Regions from separate parts of the Pseudoduganella sp. RAF53_2 genome, predicted to be linked through region 1. Evidence: riboswitches for the same ligand, from Rfam matches in the RefSeq annotation. Region 1 holds a riboswitch; the other holds the start of a gene.
What was found. Region 1 has a riboswitch for cyclic di-GMP ahead of AB4Z11_RS14475 (S8 family serine peptidase). Riboswitches for the same ligand answer to the same signal wherever they lie in the genome.
Positions count from the first base shown of each region.

Region 2: another riboswitch for cyclic di-GMP. It lies ahead of AB4Z11_RS04715 (S8 family serine peptidase); the one in region 1 lies ahead of AB4Z11_RS14475 (S8 family serine peptidase).

Region 1 covers NZ_JBFRDW010000217.1:1,548-6,053, forward strand. Annotated here, with positions in the region: gene AB4Z11_RS14475 (S8 family serine peptidase) at 263-2,038, opposite strand; cyclic di-GMP riboswitch class I at 2,159-2,245, opposite strand; gene AB4Z11_RS14480 (3-hydroxyacyl-CoA dehydrogenase NAD-binding domain-containing protein) at 2,525-4,506, shown strand, end outside.
Region 2 covers NZ_JBFRDW010000045.1:1,452-5,380, forward strand. Annotated here, with positions in the region: gene AB4Z11_RS04710 (DUF2863 family protein) at 169-1,440, shown strand; cyclic di-GMP riboswitch class I at 1,653-1,740, shown strand; gene AB4Z11_RS04715 (S8 family serine peptidase) at 1,848-3,632, shown strand; gene AB4Z11_RS04720 (CYTH domain-containing protein) at 3,622-3,929, opposite strand, start outside.

The sequences.
Region 1 (4,506 bases):
TTCTGCGTCAGATCTTAATTGACGAATTGCGGGTAAGCAATCGCTATCTTTAATTAAGTTTTCTGTTGTTGCACATTAGTCTGAACACTATGCAAAGTTGGTTTGCGTAATTTTAACTGATCGAAAGATTGAACGTATACAATGACTTACGTCAATTATGCGCAGCAACTATTCTGATGCAAGTGACAATAATAATATATAGTACAGATAAATAAAAACCGGGCAATAAGCCCGGCTTTTAATATTATTAATTACTGTTGATTTAGCGGCTGGTAACTTGCACCTGGGTATTGGTGGTATTGCCCGCTTTATCCTTGGCGACGGCTTGGATCACGTGATTGCCGGCAGTGGCTTTCTTGGCGTTCCAGCTGTAAGACATGCTTGCGCCGCTGCCGCTGGCCTTCAATGCGCCGTCGATATACAGAGACATCGAGATGCCGGCCGCGCCGCTGTTGTCCGAAGAGCTCAGGGTAATGTTGACGTTGCCGGTCACGGTGCCGCCGTTGGTCGGATTGGTGATGGCCAGGGCCGGAGCGGTGGTGTCAGCAACCGGCGGGGTCACGCTGTTCGACACGTTGACCGAAACCGGGGTGGAGGAAGCCACATTGCCTGCGGCATCATAAGCGACAGCAACCAGGGTGTTCATACCGTTTGCGGCGCCAGTCGAGTTCCAGGAGAAGCTGAACGGGCCGGCGGTATCCGAGGCGACCACAGTGTTGTTGACTTTGAGATCGACACGGGCCACACCAACATTGTCGGCCGCGTTGACGCTGACGATCACGCTGCCGGAAACGGTGCCGTTAGCGGAAGGCGAGGTGATTGCCACGGTCGGAGCAGTAGTGTCGGGTGCCGGGGCGCTAGATGCGGCCGCAGCGACAGCCGCCGCGGCGTTCACGCGGCCGTAACCGAAGTAAGGATCTTTGCCGGCCGCGCCCAGATCGGTTGCGGTAGAGTACAGCAGGCTTTCCACCTTGCTGTTGCTCAGGGTCGGGTTGGCCGACATCATCAGTGCTGCCACGGCAGCTGCGATCGGGGCCGAGAACGAGGTGCCGTTCACGGCGCCGTAGGCACCGCCTTGGGCGGTGGTGTAGATGCCGGAGCCTGGCGCGGACAGATTAACGTAAGCGCCGAAGCTGGAGAAGCTGGCCAGAGCGTCATTGCTGTCGGTGGCAGACACGGCGATCATGGAATCGGTCGGGGTGTAGCCATCATCCTTGGCGTAGTTGCCGGCGGAGACGAACACCAGGCCGCCCTTGCTCTTCATGTAGTTCGACGCGCTGATGATGGCCGAGCTGGTTGGCAGAGCAGCGTAGCTGACGTTGGCGATACGGGCGCCGTGGTCGGCCGCCCAGGTGATGCCGCTGGCGATGGTCGAGAAGTAAGCGTAGCAGCCGTAGGTCGGGTCAACGTAAGCGATACGGACCGGCATGATCTTGGCTTGGCCCGCAACGCCAGCAACGCCGGCGCCGTTGTTGGAGGTCGCAGCCGCTGCGCCGGCGACCTTGGTGCCGTGGCCGCAGACGTCGGCGGTGTTGGTGTTGTTGTCGTAGATGTTGTAACCGGCAACCATATTGGCAGCCAGGTCAGGGACGGCGTCCACGCCGGAATCCAGGATGGCGATGGTCACGCCGGCACCCTGGGTAGTGTCCCAGGCGGTGTCAGCGCCGATTTTGCTGATGTGCCATTCGCTGCCCAGGTAGGGGTCGTTAGTGGTCGCGGTAACAGGCACGCGCTGATCCAGTTCAGCGAACTTCAGGCTTGGGTGCTTTTTCAGCAGTGCCACGACGGCTTTTTCGGAGGCATTGGCCGGCAGGTCAACGATGTGCAGGTTGCTCTGGCCCAGCTTGCGCGCTTTACCGCCATGAACTTTCAGAATGTTGGCGAACTCGTCGGCGGTGAGGCCGGCGCGCGGTTCAACGATAATGCGGCCACGGGCATAATCCTGGGCGTTGTCGTTGGCAGCGAAGGCAGGGGCGGCGAAGCCAGCCAGGGCGGCAGCGATAGCAGCGGAGGTGATGGAGGTGGCGAAGAATTTCATTTTGGCGAGTCCTGTATTTTCAAAGTTCTGAAAAGTAGGACTGCCGCCTGTCCCGAGGGACAGGTTGGAGACGCCACGCAAGGGGCAAAATCACCCATCGAGTGTGTACGATGTACTTAGTCTGGCAGTCCTGCCGTCATAGAGCCGAAGCTCCTTAGACCGATGACTTTGCGTCCCAGGCTTTCGCCTGGTTTGCCCTTGTCAGCTAGTTGCTGGATGGAATCTTAGGTTACTTAATGCCGCATGGCAAGAGGTTTTTAAAACTTTTAGTCGCTGTTGCGGATTAGTCTGAGTATTAAGAAAACTAACTTGCAAGTATTATAGTTACTCTCAGAAAAGTCTTTGAAATCAAAGGTTTAAGAAACAATTAATGTTATTTGCCAAATGGCAACACATATTACTAATTATCAATCAAAGTAAAGAAATAATACGACCGTGCACTTTTGCGGTATAGTTACCTGTCCTCACCATGGAGAAAGAAGAGACATGAGCGCAGAATACGCAGTCAATGGAACGGTCGCCGTCATCACGCTGAGCAATCCGCCCGTCAATGGCCTGGGCCATGCGACCCGGACGGCAGCCGTCGAAGGCGTCCGCCGCGCGCTGGACGACAGCGCGGTGAAGGTCATCGTCATCACCGGCGCCGGCAAGGCCTTCTCGGGTGGCGCCGACATCAAGGAATTCAATTCCCCGAAAGCACTGCAGGAACCGACCCTGCATTCGCTGATCCGCGTGGTGGAAGAGTCGACCAAGCCGATCGTGGCTGCGATCCACACGGTCTGCATGGGCGGAGGTCTGGAGCTGGCGCTGGGTTGCAATTACCGGGTGGCGCTGCCCGGCGCTCAGATCGCCTTGCCGGAAGTGAAACTGGGGCTGCTGCCGGGCGCAGGCGYCACGCAGCGTCTGCCGCGCGTGCTGGGTCTGGAAACCGCGCTGAATATGATTGTCTCCGGCACCCCGGCGCTGTCCGAAAAGCTGGCCGGCACCGCACTGTTCGACGAGGTGTTCCCGGCCGGGACCGATCTGCTGCCGGCTGCCGTGACCTTCGCCCAGAAAATTGCCGATGCGCGTCCGCTGCCGAAAGTGCGCGACCGCAAAGTGGATTATCCGAATCACGAAGCCTTCCTGCAATTCAGCCGCAATACGGTGAAAGCCGTTGCCGGCCCATTCCCGGCACCGCTGGAATGCGTGGAAACCGTGGCTGCCTCCGTGACCCGCAAATTCGAGGACGGTCTGAAGTTTGAACGCGAGCGATTCCTGCATCTGATCCAGACGCCGGAGTCGAAATCCCTGCGTCATGCCTTCATGGCCGAACGCCAGGCCAGCAAGGTGCCGGATGTGCCGCCGGATACACCGGCGCGCGAAATCAGGAAGGCCGCCGTGATCGGCGCCGGCACCATGGGCGGCGGCATTGCAATGAATTTTGCAAATGCCGGTATTCCCGTCCTGCTGCTGGAGACCAAACAGGAAGCGCTGGACAAGGGCATCGCCACCATCCGCAAGAATTACGAAAACACCCTGAAGAAGGGTAAGCTGACTCAGGACAAGTTCGACCAGCGCACCGCCCTGATTACCGGCACCCTGGATTACGCGGCGATTGCCGACGCGGACATCGTTATCGAAGCCGTGTTCGAAGACATGGGCGTGAAGGAAACCGTATTCCGCAAGCTGGACGATGTCATGAAGCAGGGCGCGATCCTGGCCTCGAACACGTCCACGCTGGACCTGGACAAGATCGCCGCCTTCACCAAGCGCCCGCAGGACGTGATTGGCCTGCATTTCTTCAGCCCGGCCAACGTGATGAAGCTGCTGGAAATCGTGCGCGGCAAGGCCACCGGCAAGGACGTGCTGGCAACGGCGCTGGCGCTGTCCAAGAAGCTGAAGAAGACCGGCGTTGTGTCCGGCGTGTGCGATGGCTTTATTGGCAACCGCATGATCGAACAATATTTCCGTCAAGCGGGCTTCCTGTTGGAAGAAGGCGCGTCGCCTGAGCAGGTGGACCGGGCTATCGAAAAATTCGGCTTCCCGATGGGGCCTTTCCGCATGAGCGACCTAGCCGGCAATGATATCGGCTGGTACATCCGCAAGCGCCGTTACGTGGAAAAGCCGGAAATCGCCTATTCGAAAACCGCCGACTTGCTGTGCGAAATGGGGCGCTTCGGCCAGAAGACCAGCGCCGGCTGGTACGACTACAAGGAAGGCGACCGTAAGGCCTATCCGAGTGACGTCGTGAACGCCATGATCGTGCAGCACTCGGCGGATATCGGCGTCGAGCGCCGCAAGATCAGCGATCAGGAAATCGTGGAACGCCTGGTGTATTCGCTGGTGAACGAGGGCGCGCTGATTGTGGAAGAGGGCATTGCACTGCGCGCCTCGGATATCGACATGGTCTACCTGACCGGCTACGGCTTCCCGCTGTACCGCGGCGGTCCGATGTTCTATGCCGATACCGTGGGCTTGCCGAATGT
Region 2 (3,929 bases), on a different contig from region 1:
TACGGCGTAAAACAGGTGGCTGCCACGATGTGGCAGCCACCAGGTTCCCGCCTCTGGTTCTGAATAAAACGCCGGCTCGCCGGCGTTTTTGTTTTTGGGCGCCCTTTCTTGCCGAATCCACTACAATATATGTGACAAGGTTTCCTTTTTACACTGAGCAAAAGCGCTATGCGTCGACCATCCAAAGATTCAACCCAGAAATTGTCCGCCGACAGCCAGCGCCTTCTGAACCTAGCCCAAGCCGTGGGCCAGGCAGCCTCCCGGATTGAAGAGCGTAACTGGGAGCGAACGCTGGACACGCAGCTGCACAAGCTGCTGCGCACCGGCCATCAGGACACCATTGATGCCGCCCTGAACTCCCTGTTCAGCGTGGATTTGAACGCTTACGACGTCCTCATGGATAGCGTGGAAGCGGTAAGCGAGTCCGACACCATCGTGGTGGAAGTGGACGGTGAATCGCGCGAGTACGATGTGCTGCTCGTGGCCGCGCCGGTCCTGGCCTGGACGCGCTTTTCCATCGCATCCGGCCAGATTCCGGGCGAGATTCTGAACACGCTGTCGGCCCACTTCTCCGCTCACCTGCTGGCGGATGGCACGCATATGGCGATGTCGTCTACTTTGTATTCGATCGACCAGCTGCCGCGCACCCACGCGGAAGCCTATTCGAAGACGCACAAGCTGGGCCAGTCCGCGCTGAAGGGCGTGGCCGTGAAGTCGGAAACCAAGACGCCGGAAACCGCGCCCTTCCTGGCCGATACACGCTACCTGATGGTGGCGGTGGTAGCGCAACATGGCGCTCCCCTGTTCCGCTGGCAGATGCAGGCGGCGGGCATGAATCCGGGCGAAGAGCGCAAGAATGCGCTGGAAGCCTGGAAGACCCAGGCCGAGCCGACCGTTGCACGCCTGCTGCCGGGCTGCGGCATCGAGCTGCTGTTGCCGGAAGCGTACTACATGGCCTGCCGCGAGGCGGACAAGCTGATTCGTCCCGTCTCGATCCGCGCTGCGGTGCATTATCTGACGCATTCGCTGTCCTGCGAGCCAAACGAACTGCGCGCGGTGATTGCGGGCTTCGGCGACGAATCCGCGCCGGACGGCCAGATCGACGAATACCGCGTGGCGTTCACCCGCCGCAGCGACAGCGACGTGATCTACGGCGTGGTGTGGCCGCTGTATGGCCAGGAAGACGAAGAAGGCACGCCGCCGGAAGGCCCGATTACCGCCGGCCACCTGACCGCCATGCTGAAGCCGCGTACGCCGGTGGAAGAAATCATCGAGCACCTGAACGAGGCTGGCGTTTCGCAGGTGAAGAAGCTGGGCGAAAAATACGTCGCTGAGTACTGCGACGACTGCGGCGCTCCCCTGTTTGCCGATCCCTCCGGCGAACTGGTCCACGCCGAGATGCCGGAAGACGCCCCCACCGGCACCGAGCACTTCCACTGACCGCAATGGGGCCGGACCCTATTTAGCCAAAGCTAGATGGGGTCCCTCCCTATTTCTCGCCTATTTCTTGCCTAATTCGCGCCTATTTCGCACCATTTAGCCTTCTGCCATCTAGTTTCAACCCCGTCCAGACACATCCGCAACACCCGCGCGCACGATTGAGAATTCGTTTGCGGCAGGTCGCCGAGTTCGTTACCATCGCGTTTCAATAAATCTGTAAAAAGCAAACCGCGTGTGAGCGCGGGACGCAAAGTCAACGGTCAAGAGGCCAAGGCCCTCTGCGACGGCAGGACTGCCAGACTCGTCAACCCCGGGCCCATCCCGGTGGTGAGCTCTTCACACCGGTCGCCCGACCGGCGGGCAGTCCGCTTTTCGGTAATTTTTTGAAAACTGGACTTAACTACCCAATGAAGAAGCACAGCATTTCCCTCCTCGCAATGACCGCGGCCATGGCCGCCATGATTCCCGCAGCCTATGCTGCCCACAACGCAACGGACGACGCGCCTGAAGGCGAATATGCGCGCGGCCGCATCCTGGTCGAACCGCGCGAAGGCCTGAGTACGGCCAATTTTGACGAAGCCCTGCGCCCGCACGGCGGCAAGCGCCGCAAGATGGGTCAAAGTAATATCCACATCGTCGACCTGCCCGGCAACGGCAATGAAAAGTCGGTCGTGGCTGAACTGCGCAAGAACCCGAACTTCAAGTACGTGGAAGTGGACCGCCGCGTGAAGCTGAGCGCGGTCACCAATGACCCTTACCTGGGCAGCGAATGGCATATCAGCAAAATCGGCGCCAACACTGCCTGGGATAAAGCCCAGGGCGCAGGCGTCACCATTGCCATTCTGGACAGCGGCGTGGACAGCACCCACCCCGACCTGGCGCCGCACATCGTCCCCGGCTGGAACGTGTACAGCAATAACGCCGACACCAGCGACGTGTGCGGCCACGGCACCGCGGTCGCCGGCACCGCTGCCGCGGCCATGAACAATGGCGCGGGCGTCGCTGGCGTGGCCGGTAACGCGAAGATCATGCCGATCCGTATCGCCTACAAGGACGCCGCCACCAACTCCTGCTACGCCTACTACTCGACCATGGCCAGCGCCGTGACCTATGCGGCCGACCATGGCGCGCGCGTGGTGAACATCAGCTACGCCAGCGTTCCCGCCAGCGCCGCTGTGCAGAGCGCCGCACAATACCTGAAGAGCAAGGGCGGCCTGCTGTTCGTCTCGGCCGGTAACAGCAACCGCGATGAAGGCTTCACGCCGACCACCACCATGATCGCCGTGTCGGCCACCGACAGCACCGACAGCCGCTCCAGCTTCTCCAGCTACGGCAGCTTCGTTTCACTGTCCGCGCCAGGTTCGAGCATCTACACCACCGTAGCGGGCGGCGGCTACGGCGGCTGGAACGGCACGTCTTTCGCCAGCCCGGTGGCAGCCGGTGTGGCAGCGCTGATGATGTCGGCCAATCCATCGCTGGACCCGGCCAAGATCGAAAGCCTGATGTATTCCACCGCTGTCGATCTGGGCACGCCAGGCCGCGACATCTACTACGGTTACGGCCGCGTGAATGCCGCCGCTGCGGTGGATGCCGCGATTGCAGCGTCCACTCCGAAGGACACCACCGCGCCGACCGTGGCAATTGCTTCGCCAGCCGCCAGCAGCACCGTGTTCGGCACCGTTGCTATCAACGTGAACGCGGCTGACAACGTCGGCGTGTCGCGCGTTGAACTGAAGGTGAACAACACCGTGGTTGCCACCGACAGCGCAGCGCCTTTCGCCTTCTCCTGGGATTCCAAAGGTGTAGTGAACGGCATGGCCTCGCTGATCGCGGTCGCCTACGACGCGGCAGGCAATGTGGCATCGTCCGCGCCAGTCTCGGTGAACGTGGCCAACGTGGTTGCGGCTCCGGTGAAGGACACCATCAAGCCGGTGGTCACCATCAGCAATCCGGTGGCGGGCAAAGTGACTGGCCTGGTCAACGTGAAGATCGATGCCTCCGACAACAGCGGCCCGGCAGGTCTGACCCTGGCGCTGTACATCGATGGTGTGAAAGTGGCAAACGGTTCGGGCAGTACCATGTCCTACACCTGGAACACAACCAGCATCGCCGCCGGTAGCCACAGCCTGTACGCCAGCGCGCGTGACGCAGCCGGCAACAGCACCTTGTACTACCGCGCTGTTACCAAGTAGTGTAAGGCTGCTTGATCAGGCAGGAGTTGTAGTAGCGGGGATCATGAGTCACATCCTCGCCTGCCCAATCAGGCTTGTCGAAACGCTGGTTTTCGCTGGGGAGTTCGATCTCGGCAATGACCAGCCCGGCATTCACGCCCAGGAATTCATCGACTTCCCAGGTGAAGCCGCCGAAAGGAATCTTGCGGCGGTATTTTTCAATGATGGGTTTCTCGCACACATTGTCGAGAAACTCGACGGCGTCGGCCATCGGCAGCGGATACTCCCACTCGCCGCGGCTGGCGCCGACGTTTTTAG